3 regions of the Thioalkalivibrio sp. ALJ2 genome follow, and region 1 is predicted to be linked to each of the others. Evidence: riboswitches for the same ligand, from Rfam matches in the RefSeq annotation. Region 1 holds a riboswitch; each other region holds the start of a gene.
What was found. Region 1 has a riboswitch for cobalamin ahead of bluB (5,6-dimethylbenzimidazole synthase). Riboswitches for the same ligand answer to the same signal wherever they lie in the genome.
Positions count from the first base shown of each region.

Region 1 (7,343 bases):
GGAACCGAGATGTTCGGTGCCAACGAGATCCCCATCGCGGGCGTTGCCGGCGACCAGCATGCGGCGCTCTTCGGGCAGACCTGCTTCGAGCGCGGCATGGCCAAGAACACCTATGGCACAGGCTGCTTTCTCCTGATGAACACCGGCATCGAGCCGGTCGCTTCGCACTCGGGCCTGCTCACGACCGTCGCCTGGAGCGTCGATGGCCAGGTCGAGTATGCGCTGGAGGGCTCCATTTTCATCGCCGGTGCCGCGATTCAGTGGCTGCGCGACGAGCTCAAGCTGATCGACTCGGCCGAGGACTCGGAATACTACGCGAGCAAGGTGGAGGACTCCGATGGTGTGTATGTCGTCCCCGCATTTGCGGGGCTCGGGGCGCCGTACTGGGACATGTATGCCCGCGGGGCCATCTTCGGGTTGACGCGCGGTACGCGCAAGGAACACATCACCCGCGCCACGCTGGACTCGCTGGCCTATCAGACGAAGGACGTGATCGACGCGATGGAGCAGGACTCCGGCATCGCGCTGAAGGGCCTGCGGGTCGACGGCGGTGCCGTCGCCAACAACGTGATGATGCAGTTCCAGGCCGACATGCTCGGGGTGAATGTCGAACGCCCGATGGTCACGGAGTCCACCGCCTTGGGGGCCGCCTATCTGGCCGGTCTGGCCGTGGGCTTCTGGACGCGCGACGAACTGGAGCAAAACAGCCAGCTGGACCGGGTATTCGAGCCGCAGATGGATGCGGCCACCCGCGACCGCTACTACCGGGGCTGGAAGAAGGCCGTAAAGCGTACGATGGGCTGGGCGCGCGAGGACGGCAACGAGGCGAGTGACTAGCGGGCGGGTGACTGGGCCGGCGTGGGCAGGGGCTTCGCCGCCAAGGCGGCTCCCACAGGGGGCAGTGGGTAGAGCGATGACTTTTACCCGGCGCTACCCTGAAGTCTGTGGGAGCGGGCTTGCCCGCGAAAGCCCCTGCCAGAGTCAGACCCTGCCGGATCAGTCGATGCTGGCCGGTTCGGCCGCGAGCTGGCCGGACTGGTAGTCGCTGATCGCCTGCTCGATCTCGTCGGGGGTGTTCATCACGAACGGGCCGTAGTGGGCGATCGGTTCGCCCAGCGGGCGGCCCTTGAACAGCAGCACTCGCGCGTCCTGCTGTGCGATCAGGTGGATCTGCGTCTGCCCGCTCCAGGTGCCCATTTGGCCCGTCTTCAGACCAGTGAGCTCGCCGTCATAGACATAGGCGAGCACCCGGTCTTCCAGCTGGACGGCCAGCGACAGCCGGTAGCCCGCGGGCAGGCTCAGGTCCGCCATGGCCGCACCTTCGCCGATCTGATCCAGCGGGCCTTCGGTATCCCCGGCGCTGGTTTGCCAGGAGCCAGCGATCGCCTTGAAGTGCAGCGGGCCGTCGTCTTCCGGCAGGTGGCGCATCGCGTCGGCGCGCACGTCGCGGTAACGCGGCGGGTCCATCTTGCGCCGTGCCGGCAGGTTTACCCATAGCTGGAAGCCGTGCAGCCCGTCCGAGTCCAGCAGGGGCATCTCGGAGTGGATGACCCCGCGCCCGGCGCTCATCCACTGCGCCTCGCCGGCCTCCACACGACCCTGGTTGCCCATCGAATCTTCGTGGGTCAGGCCGCCATGGACGAGGTAGGTCAGCGTCTCGAACCCGCGATGCGGGTGGGAGGGGAAACCACCGATGTAGTCCTCCTTCGCACTGGCCTTCAGCTCGTCCAGCATCAGGAAGGGATCCAGGCCGCCGCGAAAGTCATGGATGCGGCGAATCTTCACACCCGCGCCGTCCTGGGTCGGGTGGGCTGTGCGTACGCTGTCCGGCGGTGTGGGGGTCATGACTTCTCCTAGGGAAACACTGATAAATGTACACGCTCGCGCTCGAGTTGCTTTTGCGTGCGAACAAGGCGCGGTGACCGCCGTGCAGTCATTCTGCACAAGGGAGCCGCAACGCCGTGCGCGCGCAAAAGCGACTCGAGCCCTTGCATTCAATGGCTTGTGGGGTTGGCACCCCAGGTTCCCCGATCCTGCGTTGCGGCCCTTGCCGGTAGAACCACTACCGGCTGCGCACCGCGCCTTGTCTCGGAGAACCTGGGGTGCCAACGCGAGTGTGTACATTCATCAGTGTTTCCCTTGATTAACCCTGCAACCATACCGACCATAAAAGCAAAAGAAAATTGCAGTCAGGGCCTGTCATGGGGCGGTTGCAGCGATGTCAGCTCCAGCCAGCTATCGGCAAAGAATTCAAGACTCTCCACGAAATCCGGGTCGTGTTCCTGGCGGTTGATGGTCAGGTGCAGCATGACCGCCTCCGGCTTCGGCGGATGCCCGGTCGTCAGGGTCCAGGCGAGGGCGTTCGGGCAGCTCGGCAGGGTGAAGCGCACACCGCCATTGATGCACTCGCGCCGGACACGAAACTCGCCCCACAGGCAGTAGACGACGCCGGCATCGGGCCCGGTCTCTTCAACAAGGGCGTCAATGGCGGGGCAAAGCCGGGGCAGGGCCGGTACGGTCAGCTCGGCCTGCAGGGAATCGGCGACAGCTTGCAGGGGCAGGGTGCGAAAGAATTCCACCGGGATTCCTCGTTACGGGATGGTCGGCATGAAGACCGGCTGGCCGTCGATCTCGCCGGTGCTCAGTGGCTGGTTGTACAGCCGTTCCAGCGCGGAGGGCACCAGCATGGTTCGGGTGGGGCCCCAGCAGGCCTTTCCGTCGGGGAACATCAGCAGGAGGTGATCGCAGTAGCGTACCGCCAGGTTCACGTCGTGCAGCACCAGGATCGCGGCGCGGTTGTCCCGGGCGATGCCCCGTATATGGTCCAGCACCGCCACCTGGTGGTGCAGGTCGAGCTGGCTGGTGGGCTCGTCCAGCAGCAGGAGCCGCGGGTTCTGGGTGAGTACGGTGGCGATGGCCAGGCGCTGGCGCTCGCCACCGGACAGGGTATCCACCAGGCGGTGCTCCAGTTCCGCCAGATCCATGCGGGCCAGGGCGGCGCGGGCCTGGGCGTAGTCCTCGGCGGACTCGATGTCCCAGGGCCGCAGGTACGGGTGGCGGCCGATCAGAGCCGTCTCCAGTACTGTTGCAGGGAAGCCGTCGTGGTGCTTCTGAAACACCAGGCCCAGCTCGCGCGCCAGATGCGCTCGCGAGTATTCAGGGAGCGGGCGGCCTTGCACATGGATCTCTCCGGTGCGGGCCGCGCGCAGCCCGGCCAGGGTATGCAGCAGGGTGCTCTTGCCCGCGCCGTTCGGGCCGAGGATGCCCCAGCACTGTCCCGGGTTGATGGTCAGGTCCAGGGGCGAACCGCTGGCGCGTTCCGGGATGTCGATGACCAGATCGTGGGTGGCCAGCAGGGTGTCCGGCCCTGGCACCTCGTGCACGCTCTCGGTGCCGGACGCGTGTGGATCGCCGTGGAGTTGGGGATCGGCGGTGTGCGGAGGCATCAGCGGCTCCGGTACAGCAGGAACAGGAACACGGGGACGCCCAGCATCGCGGTGATCACGCCGACGGGCAACTGCTCCGGGGCGATCATCGTACGGGCGAGGGTGTCGGCCAGCGTCAGTAGGATGCCGCCGCCGAGTGCCGAGGCCGGCAGGATCACGCGCTGGTCGTTGCCGAAGATCAGCCGGAGCATGTGCGGCACGATTAGTCCGACGAAGCCCACCGCACCGACCTGCATGACCGCCGTGGCGGTGATCAGTGCCGCCGCGACGTAGATCGTCCATTCCACCGGCCGCACGGCCACGCCCAGTGCGGCCGCCTGCATCGGGCCGCGCGCCAGCACGTTCAGCGTCCGTCCCAGCGGCAGGGCCAGCAACACGACCAGCACCAGCACACCCCAGGCGGGGTAGGGGTTGCGGGCGTGGGAGACATCGCCCATCAGCCAGTACAGCATCCCGGGCAGCTCCGCGGTCGGGCTCACGGCGAGCAGGAAGCTGATCACGGCGCCCCAGCCGGCCGCCACGACCACGCCGGTCAGCAGCAATCGGGTCGGCGTCCAGCTGCCGGTGCCGTGCGCCAGGCCGAACACGATCACCGTGGACAGCAGCGCGCCTGCGAATGCGGCGACCGAGACCGAGAACATCGACAGCCCCGCGAGCATGGCCAGCAGGGCACCCACCGAAGCCCCGCCGGAGAGGCCCAGCACATAGGGATCGGCCAGCGGATTGCGCAGCAACACCTGCATCAGGGCACCGGCGACGCCCAGCAGCCCGCCGGCGGCGAATGCGGCCAGGGCGCGTGGCAGGCGCAGTTCCAGTACCAGCGTGTTGTGCAGGCGGCTCCCTTCGCCCTGAATCACCGCGAGCAGGTCGCCGGGGGCAATGGCGACGCTGCCATAGGCCAGCGCGATCAGGATCGCAAGCAGCGACGCCGGGAGCAGGACCCCCGTGGCGAGGAGGAAGGAGCGCGTCACGGCTGGTCAGTCGTCCCGGCGTGAACGGGCCCGTTCCAGCTCTTCGCACATCAGCCGGGTCCCTTCGGCAATCCGCGGGGTGTGACGCTGGAGCAGCGACGGCGGGATAAAGAACAGGTTGTCGCGCTGCACCGCAGTCATGTCCTCCCATTGTTCCCAGGCAATTACCCAGTCCGGCCGGTCTTCGCCCATGCCGCCACCGATGATCACCTCCGGGTCGGCCTCGATCACGGCCTCGCGGTCCATGCGCGGCACCAGGCGGTCCAGGTGACCGAACACGTTCTTGCCCCCGCACAGGCGGATGGCCTCGCCGATCAGGTGATCGTCGTTGACCGTCATCAGGGGCTGTTCCCAGACCTGGTAGAACAGCGGGACCGGGTCACGGTCGGAATAGTCCAGCCGCAACGTCTCGATCTCGTCGAGAAAGGCCTGCACCGCCTCCTCGCCGCGTTCCTCGGTACCGGCCAGCTGCGCCATGCGACGCATGCTGGAGGCCACGCCCTCGAAACTGCGCGGTTCCGAGACATAGACGTTCAGCCCCAGATCGCGCAGGCGCTCGATCTGCGAGCTGGAGTTGCCACTGCGCCAGGCGACCACCAGGTCCGGGTCCATCTCGACCACGCGTTCCAGGTCGATGCGGCTGTAGCCACCGACTCGCGGGATCATCTCCGCCTCCGGCGGGAAGTCGCTGTGATGCGTGACGCCGACCAGCTGCTCTCCGGCGCCGACGGCGAACAGGACTTCCGTGATGTGCGGGGCCAGGCTGACGATACGTTCGGCGGGCCGGTCGAGCGTGACCTCGCGATCGTCATCGTCGGTCACCGTGACCGGTTCGGCCAGTGTCGGCCCCGCGCACAGGAGTAGCGCGGCAAGGGCCGTTAACTGGCGTTTGAGGGAAGTGAAAGTCATTAAAAATCCGAATGTTGTGGATTGTTCGTAACGTAAACAATACCGTGTTTTCGGGGCGCCGCACGGGCAGCGAAAGCGCCTCATCATAGCAGCAAGGGCAAGATGGTTTGGTGCCCAAATTGGTCGGGGGCACCCTGAGCGCGTATCATGCTCCGCTTTCGTCAGGTGCCTGCAGTTGGCAGGTGAAACGGGAAGCTGGTGCAAGTCCGGCGCTGCCCCCGCAACGGTAAGCGAGCGGTAAATCGCTCGGCAGACTGGCCACTGGGTCCTGTGCCCGGGAAGGCGTCTGCCGGTCGGCATCCCCCGACGCTCGCAAGCCCGGAGACCGGCCTGGCGGTGATTCATCCTGCGACCGTGCGGCGGGCAACGGTCGAGGGCGCAGGTGCGTTCCTAAAAGCCTGTTCCTTCGTGTCTTCGCCGCGCCGTCGCCTCGACGGAACCTCATGACGGCCCCAGCTCCCAACCAGTCAGAAGAGAATCCGAACGCGTTCGCCTCGGCGGAGCGCGCAGCGGTCTATCGCGTGATCGGCGAGCGCCGGGACATGCGGCATTTCCGCCCGGACCCGGTGGACCCCGATACCCTGCGGCGCCTGCTGGAGGCCGCGCACCAGGCGCCCAGCGTGGGCTACATGCAGCCCTGGCGCTTTCTGCGGGTGACCGACGCGCGGCTGCGCGATGCGTTGCACGGGCATGTGGCGGCGGAGCAGACACGCACGGCCGAGGCCTGCGGCGAGCGTGCCGCCGAGGTGCACCGTCTGAAGCTCGAAGGCATCCGCGATGCCGGCGAGCTGCTGGTGGTCGCGTTGACCGATGGGCGCGAGCGCTACGTGCTGGGTCGGCGCACCATCCCGGAGATGGACCTGTGCTCCGCCGCGTGTGCGATCCAGAACCTGTGGCTCGCGGCCCGGGCCGAGGGCCTGGGCATGGGCTGGGTGTCGCTGTTCGACCCGGACTGGCTGGCCGGGGAGCTGGGGATGCCGAAAGGGGCCTGGCCGATCGCGATCCTTTGTCTGGGTCATGTGGATGCGTTCTACGAGCGGCCGATGCTGGAAACCGAGGGCTGGGATCAGCGACGGTCGCTGGACGAACTGGTGTTCGAGAATCGCTGGGGCAGCCGTACCGACGCACCCGGCGGTTCCTCAGCGAGTGGATGACCCGATGCTGATCGCGTTCCTCACGCTGCTTGGTGCGCTGGTGCTGGATCGCCTGATCGGCGATCCGCGCCGCTGGCACCCGCTGGCCGGGTTCGGGCTGCTGGTCCAGCGCCTGGAGGCCCGGTTCTACCGCGATGGTCGGGCCCGCGGCGCGCTGCTTCTGGCCGTCCTGGTGGTGCCCTTTGTGCTGCTGACGGTCTGGTTGCAGCAGCTCCTGCCGGTCTGGCTGGTAGGGCTGCTGGTACTGGCGTTGGCGCTGGGCTGGCGCAGCCTCGACGAACACGCCGAGCGCGTGGCCCGGGCGCTGGAGGCCGGCGATCTGGGCCAGGCGCGGCAGCAGGTGCAGATGCTGGTCAGTCGCGACAGCGAGGCCCTGGATGTGGCAGGGGTCAGCGGCGCGGCGGTGGAGTCGGTACTGGAGAACGGCAACGATGCCCTGTTCGGCACCATTTTCTGGTTCCTGGTGGCCGGTGCGCCGGGGGTGGTGCTGTATCGCCTGGTGAACACGCTGGATGCGATGTGGGGCTACCGCAATGCGCGTTACACGCGCTTTGGCTGGACCGCGGCGCGGCTGGATGACCTGCTGAACTGGGTCCCGGCGCGCATGACCGCGCTGGCCTATGCCCTGGCCGGGCGCACTCGCGATGCCCTGCAGTGCTGGGGCGAGCAGGCCGCGGCCTGGAAGAGCCCGAACGCTGGGCCGGTAATGGCCGCTGGGGCGGGCGCACTGGGGCTGGTGCTGGGCGGTGCCAGCCAGTATCACGGCGAGCGTCAGTGGCGTCCGCGCCTGGGGATGGGCGCGGCACCGGATGCCGCCGGCATCCGTGCGGCGATGGGGCTGGTGGATCGGGCGCTGGCGCTGT
Region 1 is NZ_KB899561.1:78,956-86,298, forward strand. It holds gene glpK (glycerol kinase GlpK) at 1-837, shown strand, start outside; gene F468_RS0113415 (pirin family protein) at 997-1,845, opposite strand; gene F468_RS0113420 (hypothetical protein) at 2,190-2,579, opposite strand; gene F468_RS0113425 (ABC transporter ATP-binding protein) at 2,592-3,446, opposite strand; gene F468_RS0113430 (iron ABC transporter permease) at 3,446-4,417, opposite strand; gene F468_RS0113435 (cobalamin-binding protein) at 4,424-5,326, opposite strand; cobalamin riboswitch at 5,473-5,675, shown strand; gene bluB (5,6-dimethylbenzimidazole synthase) at 5,770-6,480, shown strand; gene cbiB (adenosylcobinamide-phosphate synthase CbiB) at 6,485-7,343, shown strand, end outside.

Region 2 (7,343 bases), on a different contig from region 1:
GCCGGGTGCGGCCGATCTGCTGACTTTGCGCGGGCGCGATCGTATCGCGGCCTGCCCGGTATGCCTGTATGCCGGTTCGCTGGTGCCGGAGGCGGTGCTGGAGCATGCCCCGGAGGGGGCGCGCGTGGTCAACACCGCGCCGCTGACGCTGGACGCAATCATGGAGGAGATCGAACGCGCCCACGCGGCGGGCCAGGACGTGGCGCGCCTGCACTCCGGCGATCTTTCGGTCTACAGCGCGCTGGGCGAGCAGATCCGTCGGCTGGAGGCGGCCGGGATCGATTACAGCATCACGCCCGGCGTGCCGGCATTCTCCGCCGCCGCCGCGACCCTGGGGCGGGAACTGACGGTGCCGGAGGTGGCGCAGTCGGTGGTGCTGACGCGCACGCCGGGACGGGCGTCCTCCATGCCGGAGCGCGAACGGCTGGCGAGCTTTGCCGCCACCGGGGCGACCCTCGCGATCCACCTGTCGCTGCACAATATCGAGACCGTGGTCGAGGACCTGCGGCCGCACTATGGCTGCGACTGCCCGGTGGCGATCGTGTTTCGCGCCAGCTGGCCGGACGAGAGCGTGGTGCGCGGTACGCTGGGGAATATCGCGGAACGGGCGCAGGCCCTGACCACACGGCGCTCGGCGCTGATCCTGGTGGGCCCGGCGCTGGACCCGGGCGATTTCCGCGACAGCGCGCTGTACGACCCGGCGCATGTGCGCCGTTACCGCGGCATGGACGGGGACTAAGCGGTGGCGCCCCTGATCTTCCGCAGGCAGGGATAACGCCGGTGGGTGTTGTGGGACACGGGGCTTTTCGCCTGCAAGCAGGCTCCCACATCGCCAGGAACCTGTAGGAGTCTGCTTGCAGGCGAAGGCGGTTTCTTCCCGATCAGGGTCACGGCAAGGGGCCGCCATGCGGCGGCCCCTTGGTTCCCGGCCGGTTTAGCGGCGGCGGTAGTTGTCGTGGCAGGCCAGACAATGGTGGCGCACGCCGTTCAGGGCCTCGGTGGCGCGAAGCTGGAAGTCTTCGTTCTCCAGGTCGTCGGCCGACTCCACCTTGCGCTGCAGTCGTTCGGCGGCCTCGCGGTAGGCTGCCTTGTACTCGGAGAACTCCGGGTCCTCCCAGGCCGCGGGCAGGGCCCCGGGTTCGCCGTCCCGCGCCGGTGTCTCGCGTGCGAACCAGGTTTCGATGTCGTCGGCGCGGCGCGCCAGTTCCTCGGCCAGACCGGGCAGACGTTCGGCGAATGGTGCGTCATAACGCAGGATCTGCTCGATGCTGCGGTAGGTGGCCGAGGTGCCCTGCATGCTCTGCTGACGGAAGCGCTGGAAGGCCTCGGTCGCATCCACTTTGGCCGGATCGTCCAGGGTCTCGTCATAGTCGCCCCAGGGGCCCGGCATTGTGACAGTGACCTCCGCGGTGGCCGGGCTGCCGGTGGCAGCCAGCAACAGGATCGCAAAGAGGGTGGTTCTCAACGGGTGGTGGATCGGTTGCATCCAGTTCATGTCGATTCTCCCGGTCATTTCTCAGAAGCGGAACTGGTGCTGCAGGTGCAGCTCCCAGTCCGAGGTGTCGGTGTCGCGGTCCAGCCACATCAGTTGGGTCTTGTGCCGCTGGCCACGGTGATACCAGTTGAGGCCGGCACCCCATTCACGCTGCCAGCGCTCGTCAGTGCCAAGATCGTCGCCTGCGTCGTGGCGCAATACGGCGTGGCGCGCGGCGAACTCCAGTCCCTCCACCGGCAGCGACTGCGCCAGTTCCAGTTCGGCCCCCAGGTCGTGGTAGCTCGCGGTGCGGTCGGGGGAGACATCGCGGCGGAAGGCCGCCAGCGACAGCGAGGTATGGGCGAACTTGACCACCGCGTCGGCGGTGGCGGTGATCCAGTCGGCGCGTTGGTTGGCCACCGTGTCTTCGATGCCGCGGCTCCAGTCGCGCAGGTGGTTGCGGCTGGCGGCCTGTACGCCGGCGCCCAGGGCGACGGTGCGCTCCACGGCCTGGCCTAACGTGGTGTTGTCACGTGGGACTGCGCCGACCGGGGCCCACGCGCCGCGCGCGCTGAACAGGTGGCCGGATGTGGAGGGGCGATCGTCGCGCTGATCCAGACGTCCGCGACCGTCAAACACGCCGATGGCCCATGCCCGGTTGTCGCCGGCGCCGCCCAGCAGGGCGATACCGGTGTCGCGGCCGGCCGGAACCTCGAACTGGTTGCCGGCGATGCTCAGTTCGGTGAACAGGCGGTTGGGTCCGCCGATATCCCGCGACAGGCCGAAGGGGACCGTAAACTGGCCAGCCCGCAGGCCCAGGTGTTCACCCAGTGCGTACTGCAACCAGATGTCGCGCATGGACAGCTCGCCGCTGCTGAAATCCGGCTGCAGGCGGAAGCTCAGATCGGGGTGGAACAGGGTGCCCGAGGTGTCCAGCCAGGCACGACGGAAGTCGAATTCGCTGCTGGAGCCATCCGGGTCTCGTTCGTAGCTGTAGCGGCCCTGGATCAGCGGATCCAGGGTGACCTGCAGGCCGTCTTCCGCGTCGCCGAATTCGAAGCCGGCTTGTGCCGGCGCGATGCCCGCGGCCGTCATCAGGCACAGGGTGGCCAGGGCCGGGACGGCATGCTGTCCCGGTCGGAGATGGGTATGGTTCATTGTTGGGTTGCTCCCTTGGACGCGCGACCCCGCACGCCGTGGATGAAACGACGCCGGAAGCTGGACAGGGAGCAGGGGAGGCCGGGCGATGCGAGCACGCCGGACTGGCCCGCTCGGCCGCCCACCGCGGCGTCGGGTGTCGTCCAGGCCGGTCTCCGGACTCGCGAAGTGGATGCGCGATGCATCCAGGGCGGATCGCCTTCCCGCGGGCATCCCGGGGATGCGCCGCAGTGGCATTGGATCCGCCCGTCTCCGCCTACCGTTGCGGGGGCAGTGCCGGCCTTGCGAATGTCGATTCGCGCACCGGCTTCCCGATTATCCCCGGCGGCTGAGCGCCGGGGCACCTAGAGTGGGGCGAACCGTAATGGAGGGAAAAGGGGGGGTCAAGTTTGTCCGGGTATCCCGGGAAACGGTGTAGTGGGGGCGAACCCGGCTCCCCTGGAGGCTGATAATTGATGCAGATCATCTCCGGGGCGGATTTTGATCGCGACCAGGTTTCCGCGTCTGTAGGGTGGGTTTTAAGTGGTTTGGACCGAGTCTATTTCGGTTCGCGCCGATATCCGCTTCTCAGATGTCTGTTACTCATCTGTTACTCAAGGGAGACCTGTATGAAAACGCTTTCCGGATTCCGCATGACGGCGCTGGCGGCTTGTGCAGCCGTCGCGTTCGGGGCCGCAGCCCCGGCCGTGGCCGATACCGACTATTCCGAGTACCGCGACGTGTTCGAGCCGCTGCCGGCGCTGCCGCCGATCCCGGCGGACAACTCGATGACCAAGGAGAAGATCGAGCTGGGCAAGATGCTGTTCTTCGAGCCGCGCATCTCCAGCTCCGGCGTGATCTCCTGCGCCACCTGCCACAACCCGGCGCTGGGCTGGGCGGACCGCATCCCGCGCGCGGTGGGCCATGACGGCCAGGTTGGCGAGCGCAATACCCCGACCGTGCTGAATTCCGGCTTCTTCACGGCCCAGTTCTGGGATGGCCGCGAGGACGATCTGGAAGGCCAGGCCCTGGGCCCGATCCAGGACGCGATCGAGATGGCGATGCCGCTGGAGGAGGCGATCGCGCGCCTGGAGGAGTTCAACGAGTACCAGGAGAAGTTCGAGGCCGCCTATCCCGATTATGACGGCGACAACGTGATCAATACCGACCACGTGGCCAAGGCCCTGGCGACGTTCCAGCGCACGCTGAACACCCCGAATTCGCCGCTGGATCGCTGGCTGGTCGGGGACGAGGGTGCGATGAGCGAGCAGCAGATGCGCGGGATGAAGCTGTTCGCCGATAACGGCTGCGTGGCCTGCCACAGCGGACCGGCGTTGACCGACAGCAACTTCCATCGCATCCAGGTGCCGGGCTCGGAAGACAAGGGCCGCTATCTGGTCACGGGCGATGAGGCCGACAAGTTCGCGTTCAAGACCCCGACGCTGCGCAATGTGGCGCTGACCTACCCCTACATGAACAACGGCGAGACCGCGACGCTGGACGAGGCGATCCGCATCATGGGGCAGGAGATGCTGGGCATGGAGTTCAGCGATGACGAGGTCGCGGACATCGAGGCCTTCATGCACGCACTGACCGGCGAGATGCCGCGCTTCGATATCCCCGCGCTGCCGTAACTGGCCGCACCGGGATCGGGTGTTACAAGCCCCCTCCGGAGACGGAGGGGGCTTTTTCGTGGGTGCGTTTATTCGACCGTGATAGTGATCTTTTCGGACACAACCGGTGGGTCGAAGCTAATGTGGCGGTAGTCCATGAACAGCAACTGCAGGGTGTACTCGCCGGGTTCCAGTTCCAGCTCGCCCTCGGTCTGTCCACCACCGAAATGACGCTTGTGGTCGGAGAAGGGCAGCGAGGCATCCAGGTCCACCTCGTCGAGTGGCTTGTTCACCAGCAGGTGGTGGTGGCCGGTGTTGTCCATCTCCACGCCGGCCGGCGCGACACCCATGCCGCGCAGGCCCATCTGGACACGCACTGGACTTTCGAGCGTTTCGCCATCCTGTGGACTGATGAAATAAACCTCGGCCCCGTCCGGTGGCGCAATGCGGTCGGTCGCCATGGCATTCCCGGCCAGCGCCAGGCCGCCGGTCAGTGCCAGTAACGTGGAAAGTCGGGTGAGCGTGGGATTCATGAAGGCTCCTTTGGCCCGCGTTCGGGCATCCGTGTGGTCCCAACTCCAGTATAGACCGCGGTCCCTGCGGCAGCCCCGCGGCGTTCTGCTACCCTAGGCGCCTTCAAATTCCACCTTCCTCAGGAACGAGTGCTTCGCATGACTTTTCGTACCCGTTTTGCCCCCAGTCCGACCGGCTATCTCCATATTGGCGGTGCCCGCACCGCGCTGTTCTCCTGGCTGTATGCGCGTCACCACGGTGGCGAGTTCGTGCTGCGCATCGAAGACACCGATCTGGAGCGCAGCAATGCGGAATCGGTCAACGCGATCCTTGAGGGGATGAACTGGCTGGGGCTGACTTACGATCACGGGCCGTTCTATCAGACGGAGCGTTTTGATCGGTACAAGGAGGTAATCGACCAGCTGATGGCCGCAGGTCACGCCTATCGCTGCTACTGCACGAAGGAAGAGTTGGATGCGATGCGCGAGGAGCAGAAGGCGCGCAAGGAAAAGCCGCGCTACGACGGTCGCTGCCGCGCGCGCACCGAGCCGCGCGAGGGCGTGGAGCCGGTAATCCGTTTTCGCACGCCGGACGAGGGGGTAACCATCGTCGACGACATGGTGCGCGGCAAGGTCGCGTTCCAGAACAGCGAGCTGGACGACTTGATCATCGCCCGCTCCGACGGCTCGCCAACCTACAACCTGACGGTGGTGGTCGACGACATGGATATGGGGATCACCCATGTGGTCCGTGGCGATGACCACTTGAACAACACCCCGCGCCAGATCAACATCCTGAAGGCGCTGGACGTGGAACCGCCGCGCTACGGCCACCTGCCGATGATCATGGGCCCGGACGGTGCCAAGCTGTCCAAGCGCCACGGGGCGGTCTCGGTGATGCAGTACCGCGACGAGGGCTATCTGCCGGAGGCCCTGCTGAATTATCTGGTGCGCCTGGGCTGGGCCCACGGCGACCAGGAGATCTTCTCGGTGGACGAACTGGTGCGCCTGTTCGATATCGAGGACGTCAACCAGTCCGCCTCGGCGATCAACCCGGACAAGCTCCTCTGGCTCAACCAGCACTACATCAAGACCCTGGACCCGGACCATGTGGCGTTGGAGTTCGGCTGGCACCTGGGTCAGTTGGGTATCGATCCGTCCAGCGGCCCGGCGATGCGCGACGTGGTGATCGCTCAGCGCGAGCGGGCGCGTACCCTTCGCGAGATGGCCGAGAACAGCGTGTACTTCTACCGCGAGTTCGAGGACTACGACGAGAAGGCCGCGCGCAAGCAGCTCACCGCCGAAGCACTCCCGGTGCTGCAGACGCTGCATGACGGTTTCAGTGCGCTGGGAGCCTGGGAGAAGGAGCCTCTGCACGAGGTCGTGGTGCACACCGGCGAGCGGCTGGATCTCAAGCTGGGCAAGGTCGCGCAGCCGCTGCGTGTGGCCCTGACCGGCGGCACAGTATCGCCGCCGATCGACGACACCCTGGTGCTGATTGGGCGTGAGCGATCACTGGCTCGGATCGAGCGGGCGCTGAAGAAAATTTCGGCGGAAGCGGGTTGACACTCCAGGGGGTGCTGGCTACAGTACGCGCTCGCCTGACACGGGGCCATAGCTCAGCTGGGAGAGCGCCTGCATGGCATGCAGGAGGTCGGCGGTTCGATCCCGCCTGGCTCCACCAAATTCGGGTGTAAGCGAGTTCACCGATGCATCGTTTTGGGGTTATATCCATCTGGGTGGGTCTGGTGATTGCAGTGGTTGGGCTGTTCGGCGGTTTCGGGCTGATGTTCACCGGGGAGCAAACCTGGTCCAAGCCCCTGATTGCGGCGGTTCCGATCGGATTTCTTCTGGTGTTTACCGGTGTTGTAACCACGATCATTTATCGTGAGACCGCCGGAGGTCACAGAAGCGGCCGGCCCCAGGGCCCGCCAAACTAGCAACAAGACGTTGCCTCTGCGTCCCCATCGTCTAGAGGCCTAGGACACCGCCCTTTCACGGCGGCGACCGGGGTTCGAATCCCCGTGGGGACGCCATTATTCCGAGAAGGCCCGAATCGAAAGGTTCGGGCCTTTTCTTTTGTGCGCGCCGGTACCCGTGCTGGCGCGGGACCGGTTCAGGCGAGCTGCGGGTTTTGCTGCAGCGCCTGCTCGGATGGGTGTCGTCGGGGGATGATGCAGTGGTTGATGCGCAGGAGTTCGCGTTCGCTCCACTGGCGCCAGACGTCATCGCGAGCAAAGCGGGCATAGTCGAGCAGGGTTAATCGTTCGATATTCGGGTTGCCGTGGTCGTGGGCCAGACGTCGTGCCCGCTCCAGCTCCTGCCAGCCCTCGTTGTCGGTGCCGTCGCTGCGTTCCAGTAGCGCATGCGCCCGCAGTCGCCGGATGGCGGGTTCGAAGCCGTGATCCCCTCGTTTCAGGCAGTTGGTCAGTGTATCGGTGGCGATCTGCAGGCGTTCCGAGGGCTTGGCGCCGGTTGCATGCAGGGCGTCGAGCAGGAAGAGCTGAAAGATGGTGCTGACGCCATCCATGATGTGGCGCAATGCATCTGCCTGTTCCCGGAGTGGAGCCACAGCCGAGGGGTCGCCCTGGCGCGCGAGAGCCCAGT
Region 2 is NZ_KB899554.1:1,061,076-1,068,418, forward strand. It holds gene cobM (precorrin-4 C(11)-methyltransferase) at 1-739, shown strand, start outside; gene F468_RS0105015 (cytochrome c) at 935-1,495, opposite strand; gene F468_RS0105020 (porin) at 1,517-2,632, opposite strand; cobalamin riboswitch at 2,761-2,995, opposite strand; gene F468_RS0105025 (cytochrome-c peroxidase) at 3,265-4,245, shown strand; gene F468_RS0105030 (DUF4399 domain-containing protein) at 4,314-4,757, opposite strand; gene gltX (glutamate--tRNA ligase) at 4,896-6,302, shown strand; tRNA gene F468_RS0105040 (tRNA-Ala) at 6,345-6,420, shown strand; gene F468_RS0105045 (hypothetical protein) at 6,446-6,676, shown strand; tRNA gene F468_RS0105050 (tRNA-Glu) at 6,697-6,772, shown strand; gene F468_RS0105055 (AAA family ATPase) at 6,853-7,343, opposite strand, start outside.
Region 2: linked by a shared signal. The riboswitch ahead of F468_RS0105020 (porin) and the one ahead of bluB (5,6-dimethylbenzimidazole synthase) in region 1 are both predicted to bind cobalamin.

Region 3 (7,343 bases), on a different contig from region 1:
GGGAAGGTCGTGTTCGCATGCAGCAAACGCTCGCTGACCTCCCACCCGCGCGGCGGCTGCGGGCCGATGAACACGTTGCCGAACTCGATGCCCGGGAAGAGCATCTCGCCGTTGCGCGTCATGGCCTCGCCCGGTGGCTCGCCCCATCCGGTCAGACCCGGGATGCCGGTACGCACCAGGGCCTTGCGCAGCTGTTCGGTGGTTTCGTGTTCGTCTTCACCGGCCAGCGTGGCCTCCCAGGCGGCCTCGTACTGGGCGAGCAGGTCCAGAGCCCGCTCCTGGGCGTCGTGCGGGTAGCTCTCGAGCATATGCCGCAAGTCGCCGACGCCGCTTTCCAACGCGGCTTCCGCCAGTTCGTGCTTGTCCGCGTCCCGGGCCGCCTCCAGGCGTGCCTGCAGGTAGCCGATCGGTCCGTCGACCAGCTCTGCCTGCACCGCGGCGGGCAAGCCGTCGAAATATGCCTGGTACTGATCGCGGTCCAGCGAGGCGACCCGGCCGGCGATCGCGTCCAGCGCATCCGCCTGTTCCGGCAGATTCACCGCACGGTCCTGGATCATGTCCAGCAGGGCCTCGGCATCCTCCGGCACCTCGTCCCCGAGGTCATACCCGGCGGCCTCCAGCCGTTGCAGGATCTCCAGCAGTGATTCCGGGACATCCAGCTTGTCGGCGCCAATGTTCTGGCGACCGGGCGGATGGTTGTAGTACACGACCGCGACCCGCTTGTCTGTGTTGTCCAGCTGGCGCAGCCGGTTCCAGCGCTGCATCCGGTCGGCCAGGGCCTCCACCCGCTCGCCCACCGGTTCGGGCAGCGCCAATCGCACGCCAGTGCGTTCGTCCTGCGTGGGCTCGCCCGCGGTCGCCAGCACCATCGGCTGACTGGCGCCCTGCAATTCCGGCATGGCCACGTGATAGTGGACCTTGTCCCAGGGGATGCCCTCGTGCGAGAGCCGCCACTCGGTCTCGCTCACGTCCGCCAGACGAATCCCCTTGACCACAGGGACATCCAGCTCGGCGAAGGCCTCGGCCACCACCTCGCGGTTGCCACCGCCGCCCACTACGAAGTCCTGCAGGCTGACGATCCCGCTCAGCTCGGCGGGTGCCGCCGATGTGGCGAGGTTCTCGACTGCCTCGCGGCTGGCCCCACCCCAGCGCGCGAGGACCGCGAAGCACTGGGTATCCCGGGCCTCCAGCGCCTCGCAGGTCGCATCCAGAAGCTCGCGGTCACCGGGACGGTCACCGGTATCCAGGTCCAGCACGGCCACGGCCGGCCTGGCATCCAGGCCAAGATCCCCCGGGTCGGCCACCGACTGGCCATCCCGGTAATAGCGGATGGTCTCGCGCGGATCCGGTTCCGGCACGTCAATCGAGTGCCCGCCCCGAGCGGCCAGCCAGCGCATCAGACCCTCCATGTTCTCCGGTGTGCGGCCCTGATAGAACGCACGTCCGGTTAGCCAGTCGGCCTGGTTTGAGAAGCGCTCCTGCTGCCGGGCCAGGTGCTCGCGCGGATCCTCGCCCGCTTCAGGGTTCTCGGTCAGTTCGGTCCGGGCCTCCTCGTCCAGCTCCTCCAGCACCGCCTGGCCGTCGATGCGGGACAGCGCGGTCAGGCGCCGTTCGCTGTTGATTGCAAGGATCGGCGCTGACTCGGCCGGTGCCTCTTCGCGCAGCAGACGTTCGAGACGACCGGCCTGGTCCCCGAACACCGCTGCCACGAGCACCGCGTCGGCATCGCGCCACAACGCCCGGATTGACGAGTCCGACTTGTCCGCCAGCTGCTCAGGCGTGCGCAGCACCACCTCGGCATCCGGCACGGCCTCCAGGAATCGATGCGCACCGGCGGCCACCTCGGGGGCCGAGCGCTCGGAGACGATGCCGACGATCTGGGGCCCTGCCCATACGGGCGTGCTCCACAGGCCGACGATCAGCAGGACCAGGCTGCTTTTCCAGAAGGACATGCGATCAACCTCGAAGAAAATTCGATGGGGCGACGCCACCGGTGCAATGGTGGCGTCGCCAATCCGTTATACGCAGGAAGGTGCCGTGGAAACGGCACCCGAAAACCAGCAACGGCAGATGCAATCAGCCGCGTTTGTTGGCCGGCTGCCAGAGGACTTCCGCGCCGTTCTCGTGACGTGCAAGCACACGGCAGAGCACGAACAGAAGATCCGACAGGCGGTTGATGTAGGCCAGTGAACTCGGCCGCAGCGCCTCATGGTGATTCACCGCCACCAGACGACGTTCCGCACGGCGGCATACCGTACGGGCGATATGGCAGTCGGCCGTGGCCGGGCCACCGCCCGGCAGGATGAACTCCTCGAGCGGCGGCAGATCGGCGTTGAAGCTTTCTAGCTCGACATCGAGCCGCTCGACAGAGGCATCCGGTAGCGCCTGATGCCCCGGCACCGCCAGCTCCGCCCCCAGGTCGAACAGCTCGTGCTGAACCAGGGCCAGCACGCGCCGAACCTCTTCCGGGAGATCGTGGACCAGTACCCGGCCCACGACACTGTTCAGCTCGTCCACGTCACCAAACGCCTCGACGCGGTGGCTGTCCTTATCTACCCGCGAGCCATCCCCCAGGCCAGTCCGGCCTTCGTCACCCGTGCGGGTCGCAATCTTTGACAGTCGATTACCCATGCATCACCTCTGCTGGTAGCGCAGCTTGACGAAAGCGGCCCGACCCGGCTGGTTGTACCCTCCGGCGGTCTCGTAGTCCTTGTCGAACACGTTATTGACCGTCGCCTGAATCTGCCATTCCGGCGCAATCTGATAGCTCGCACGCAGATTGAGCAGGCCGTAGCCGGAAAGGCGCTCGTCGTTATTGGCGTCGTTATACGAACGGCTCTTCGCAATCACCGACCCGCCCATTGAGAAACGCTGAAACTTCCGATCGAGATCCATACGGGCCGTAATGGGAGAGCGTCTCTGCAACTCGTTTCCCGTTTCCCGGTCTCGGGCATCCAGTAGGGTCAGTGAAGCGCCTGAAAGCCATTGGCCAAATTCGTATCGGCCATCCACTTCGACTCCCCGAATTCGTGCTTCCTCAACGTTTTCCGGTGGAGCGAACCCTGCAATCAAGTTTTCAACTCGTGTCTCGAAAGCGCTCAAATCAAGATATCCGGATCCCGCCGAATAACGGGCCCCTATTTCGAAAGTTTCAGATTCCTCTGGATCAAGGTCAGGGTTGCCGCGGAAAAACCCGATGTCAGGATGGTAAAGTTCGTTAAACGTTGGGGCCTTGAATGCTGTCCCGTAAGAAGCCCGCAGTCGCCATGCTTCCGCGACCTGGAATCCCCAGGCGACTTGACCGGTAGTTTTACTACCGAACTGTTCATTGTCGTCGTATCGTAACGAACCCTCCAAAGTATGCCGGCCTAGATCGGCTTGGAGAACCCCAAACCCACCAATGTTGTAGCGGCTGGTCTCCTCATATTCGTCCGTACCGAATCCCTCTCTTAGCCCAGGATCATCGACCTGAATACGGTCCTCACGGGCGTCAACGCCTGCCGTGAGGAACAGCTGGTCCGACAGGACGATTTCGTTCAACCAGTCGATCGAATCACGCTTCGTGTCATAACGCGATGTGAATTCCCCATCCACATAGCGATCATTTTCATCACGTGCATGTGCAACACTCAGCTCAGTATCCCAACGGTTATTCACCGGGATGCGGAACCCCGCACGGAGGGCTGCATGGACAAAGTCGGTGTAGTCATCTCCCTCCGTACTGTCAAACTCTGACTCCCCTTCCGAGTACAGTACGTTGCCGAAAACCTCAATCCCATTGTCTAGTCGATGGGTCACCTTGGTCGCAAGCGAGGTGTTGTCGTAGCCGTCACGGTCATCGTCTCCAACGTCATCCTGCACATTGATGCCGTCGGTCTCGAAATGGCTGAGCGAGAAGCTGTAGTTCGTGTTCTCGGTTCCGCCGGCGACGCCCACACCCGTTTCCCAGGTGTTGAAGCTGCCGCCCCCGACAAACGCGTTGACCCTGGGCGGCCCCTTCTGGCCCTCGCGGGTAAAGACCTGCACCACGCCGCCAATGGCGTCGGAGCCGTAGATGCTGGTACGCGGTCCGCGCACCACTTCGACGCGCTCGATCTCCTCCGGTGGCAGGAACTGCCAGCTTGCCCCGCCACTGGTGGCCGACCCCATGCGCACGCCGTCGATCAGGAGCAGGGTGTGGTCGGAACTCGTGCCACGCGTATAGACCGAAGTAGTCTTGCCAAACGCACTGTTCTGGGAGGTCTCGATCCCGGCGCGGCCCTCCAGCAGGTCGGTGAACTGCTGCGGCTGCAGGCGCTCGATCTCTTCGCGATCGATGACGGTGACCGAGGACAGGGTCTCGTCGACCGTCTGCGCGACGCGCGCGGCCGTGACCTGGACCACGTCGAGGGTGTGCGCTTCGGAATCGGCGTCCGGCGTCTCGGCGAGGACCGGGGTGGTGGCCAGCAGGATGGCCGTGGAAAGTGCTGTGCGTTTCATGTCGTCCGTGTCTCCCGGCGAGCCGCCCGCACGCCGTAAATTCGTCGGGACCACGCAGGCAGGGGGGAGAGAGACACGAGGGGGACCGGGCACAGCCGCTATGCGACCAGGCCCGATCATCCGCCTCGCATGCCCGCCGCATGCCGCGCGATCATTCCCTGGCCGGTCTCCGGGCTGACGAGCGTTCCGGTGCGGCGCCTTCCCGAACGATTCCGTTCAGTGGCGTGTGCCGCGACCATCAGAGGCCGTCATGGCCTCTCGCTCGATTACCGTTGCGGGGGCAGCGTCGGATTCGTCCGCAGGCATCCAGATACCTGTAGCGGGCTCACCGAACTTCCCGTTTAACCCCTCGGCGAGACACGCCGAGGGGCACCAGAAAACGCACGAAAGCCTACACAGTTGGTCAAGAAATTACCAGACCCGGGAAATGCGCGGCGTCAGGATCGCTGGGCCTCGGCCTGCACATAACGTGCGCCGCTCTTGAGCAACCGCCCCCAGGACTTGTCCTGCAGCATGGCGTCAAATTCCGGCGACCGTTCGGCACGCAAAGCCACCGGCGCCGCCTGCGCGCCCTCCTCCACCGGATGGGCGGCCAGCATCTCCAGGCGGTCGGGATTGGCGCCATATTGCCGTACCAGGAAATCACGCATGGAGTCGGACAGCGGCAGATGGTAGATGCGCGTCAGACGCAGGGCCAGCCATTCCGCCATACGGCTGAGATCCTGACGCACCATACGCACCATCGCCGAACCCAACCCCGCCTTGGCATCCGCACTCATGCCGACGTACAGGCCTCCGAGATAGGCGGCGGGATTCGCATAGATCGCGCGCTGGATACTCGGGTTGGTCAGGTCGACCAGAGGCTCCAGAATCAGTGCGAGCTGGATGCCGATGCGCTTGGCGGTGTCCGCATCCAGTGGGTGCCCACCAAAGTAGAACAGGTCGCCCTCGCGCCGGATGCCGAGCTCGGACAGGTACTCACAGAACCGGTCGGCCAGGCGCAGCTTCTGGTCGTCCGCCAGCTCGATCACCTCCTCGCTCACGCGGATACCGCGCGCACTGCGCTTGAACCAGCTCTGCTGCCCCTTTCTCTCGACCTGCTGTCGTCGCAGCGCCTCCCAGCGCTCGACCGCGGCGGTATAGCGACTCTGCGCCTGCATGAGCTGGTCCCGCGCCGCGCGCAGGTCTTCGACATGACGCAGCGCCCGCCCCAGCAGGCGGCCTTCCGGCGAATTCACAGCGGGGCGGGACTGTTCCAGTTGCGAAAGTGCATCCAGCACCTCGCGCCCGATACCCAGAGTCGGCGAACGCAGGACCTGCGGATCCAGGCCACTGGCCGGGCTTTGCGCCAGCAACATCGCGAGCGAGCGCAGGCGACTGATCACACCCGCCTGAGCGACGCGGAAACGGTTGCCCTGATACTCCAGCCGATCCAGCGCATGCCCCAACCGCCAACCACCCGACCATTCGAAACTCAGCCGCCGGATCTGCCGCCCGTTGACCATCTCGAAGGCCAGTACAAACATGGCCTGCGTATCATCCAGTGTGCAGCGCGACAGGTCATCCGAGTCCGCCGCTGAAAACAGGCGGTCCAGAAATTGATCGATCCGCCGGACGCCATCCTCACGGGTTGGCGCGACGCCCTGAAGCCGGTCGCGCAGCGGATCCGCCAGTTCGGAGGCATCGTGGTGCAGTTTTTCCAGCGCGGCCAGACGAGCATCCGCAGTGGCATCCACCAGATCCGCGACGCGCGAGCGCAGCCCCAGCCGACGGTAGATCTCGATCTGCTCGGCCGCTGCTGCGAGGCTGGTATCGCCGGTCATCTCGCGCACCGCGACCGCGACGCCTTCCGGCGAGATATCCACCTCATGAAGCAGAACCTCGGCGGCCTTGCGTCGCCGCATGTCCGGCGCCATCTCGGCCATCGCCAGGTCGCGGGTCACGAACAGCAGGTCCGGCAAAAAGTCGATCGTATTGCGCAGCTGATCGCGTGAGCGCTCCTGCCGCTTGCCCCGCGTGGCATCGGCAATAAACCGCGCCAGCAGGCCAATCACCCCGAACAGCAGCGTGTAGACGGCAAAAAAGATGAAATTCTGGGCCGGGGCGGCGTGGCCAAAGCCCAGGAAATAGCCCCCCTGCATCGCGAGGAAGGTCACCGGGCCGGCCGCCCACAGCAGCTGCAGCATGTTGAGCGACCAGGGCACCTTGCGCGCGGTCGCCGCGACCTCGGTGATCCGGCTGCGTCCGGCCGCCTCGATCAGCACATGGTCCTGGCTCGGACTGGCGGCCTGGGGGGCCTCCTGCCGCTGTTGCCGCTTGCGAAACCTGCCAAACACGCGTCGTCCCTGCCCCCTCAGCGTTTCCGTGAAGTGTAGGGAAAACAGACCGGTTGCGGGTGCCCGGTCAGGAAAAAATGTTCAGGGAGCCAGGAAGTAGTCCGCAATCCCTACGCAGCACTGCGACCCCGGACTGCCGCCTCCCCCGGCGGCGTCGAAACCACCTTGGGCGCCTCGTCGGCATACAGATAGTCGCGGGTGAGCGGCACGGCATCCTGCTGTTTGGCCACCTGGATGTGGAACACCACCTGGCGCCACCAGCGGAAGGTCGCCTCGCAACTGGCCAGATAGAACTCCCACATGCGGCAGAAGCGCTCGTCGAAGTGGCCCACTGCCTCGGCACGGATGTTCTGGAACCGCCGATACCACTCGGCGAGCGTCTCCGCATAGTGCAGCCGCCAGAACTCGATATCGGTGGTATGCAGCGGGGTCGGCTCCAACGCCTCCATCACCTCGGACAGTGCCGGGGTATAACCGCCAGGGAAGATGTACTTGCTCAGCCAGGGGTTGGTGGTCCCCGGAGGCCCC
Region 3 is NZ_KB899554.1:1,038,517-1,045,859, reverse strand. It holds gene F468_RS0104930 (cobaltochelatase subunit CobN) at 1-1,952, opposite strand, end outside; gene F468_RS0104925 (cob(I)yrinic acid a,c-diamide adenosyltransferase) at 2,077-2,631, opposite strand; gene F468_RS0104920 (TonB-dependent receptor domain-containing protein) at 2,635-4,479, opposite strand; cobalamin riboswitch at 4,622-4,871, opposite strand; gene F468_RS0104915 (hypothetical protein) at 4,917-6,815, opposite strand; gene F468_RS0104910 (cyclopropane-fatty-acyl-phospholipid synthase family protein) at 6,926-7,343, opposite strand, start outside.
Region 3: linked by a shared signal. The riboswitch ahead of F468_RS0104920 (TonB-dependent receptor domain-containing protein) and the one ahead of bluB (5,6-dimethylbenzimidazole synthase) in region 1 are both predicted to bind cobalamin.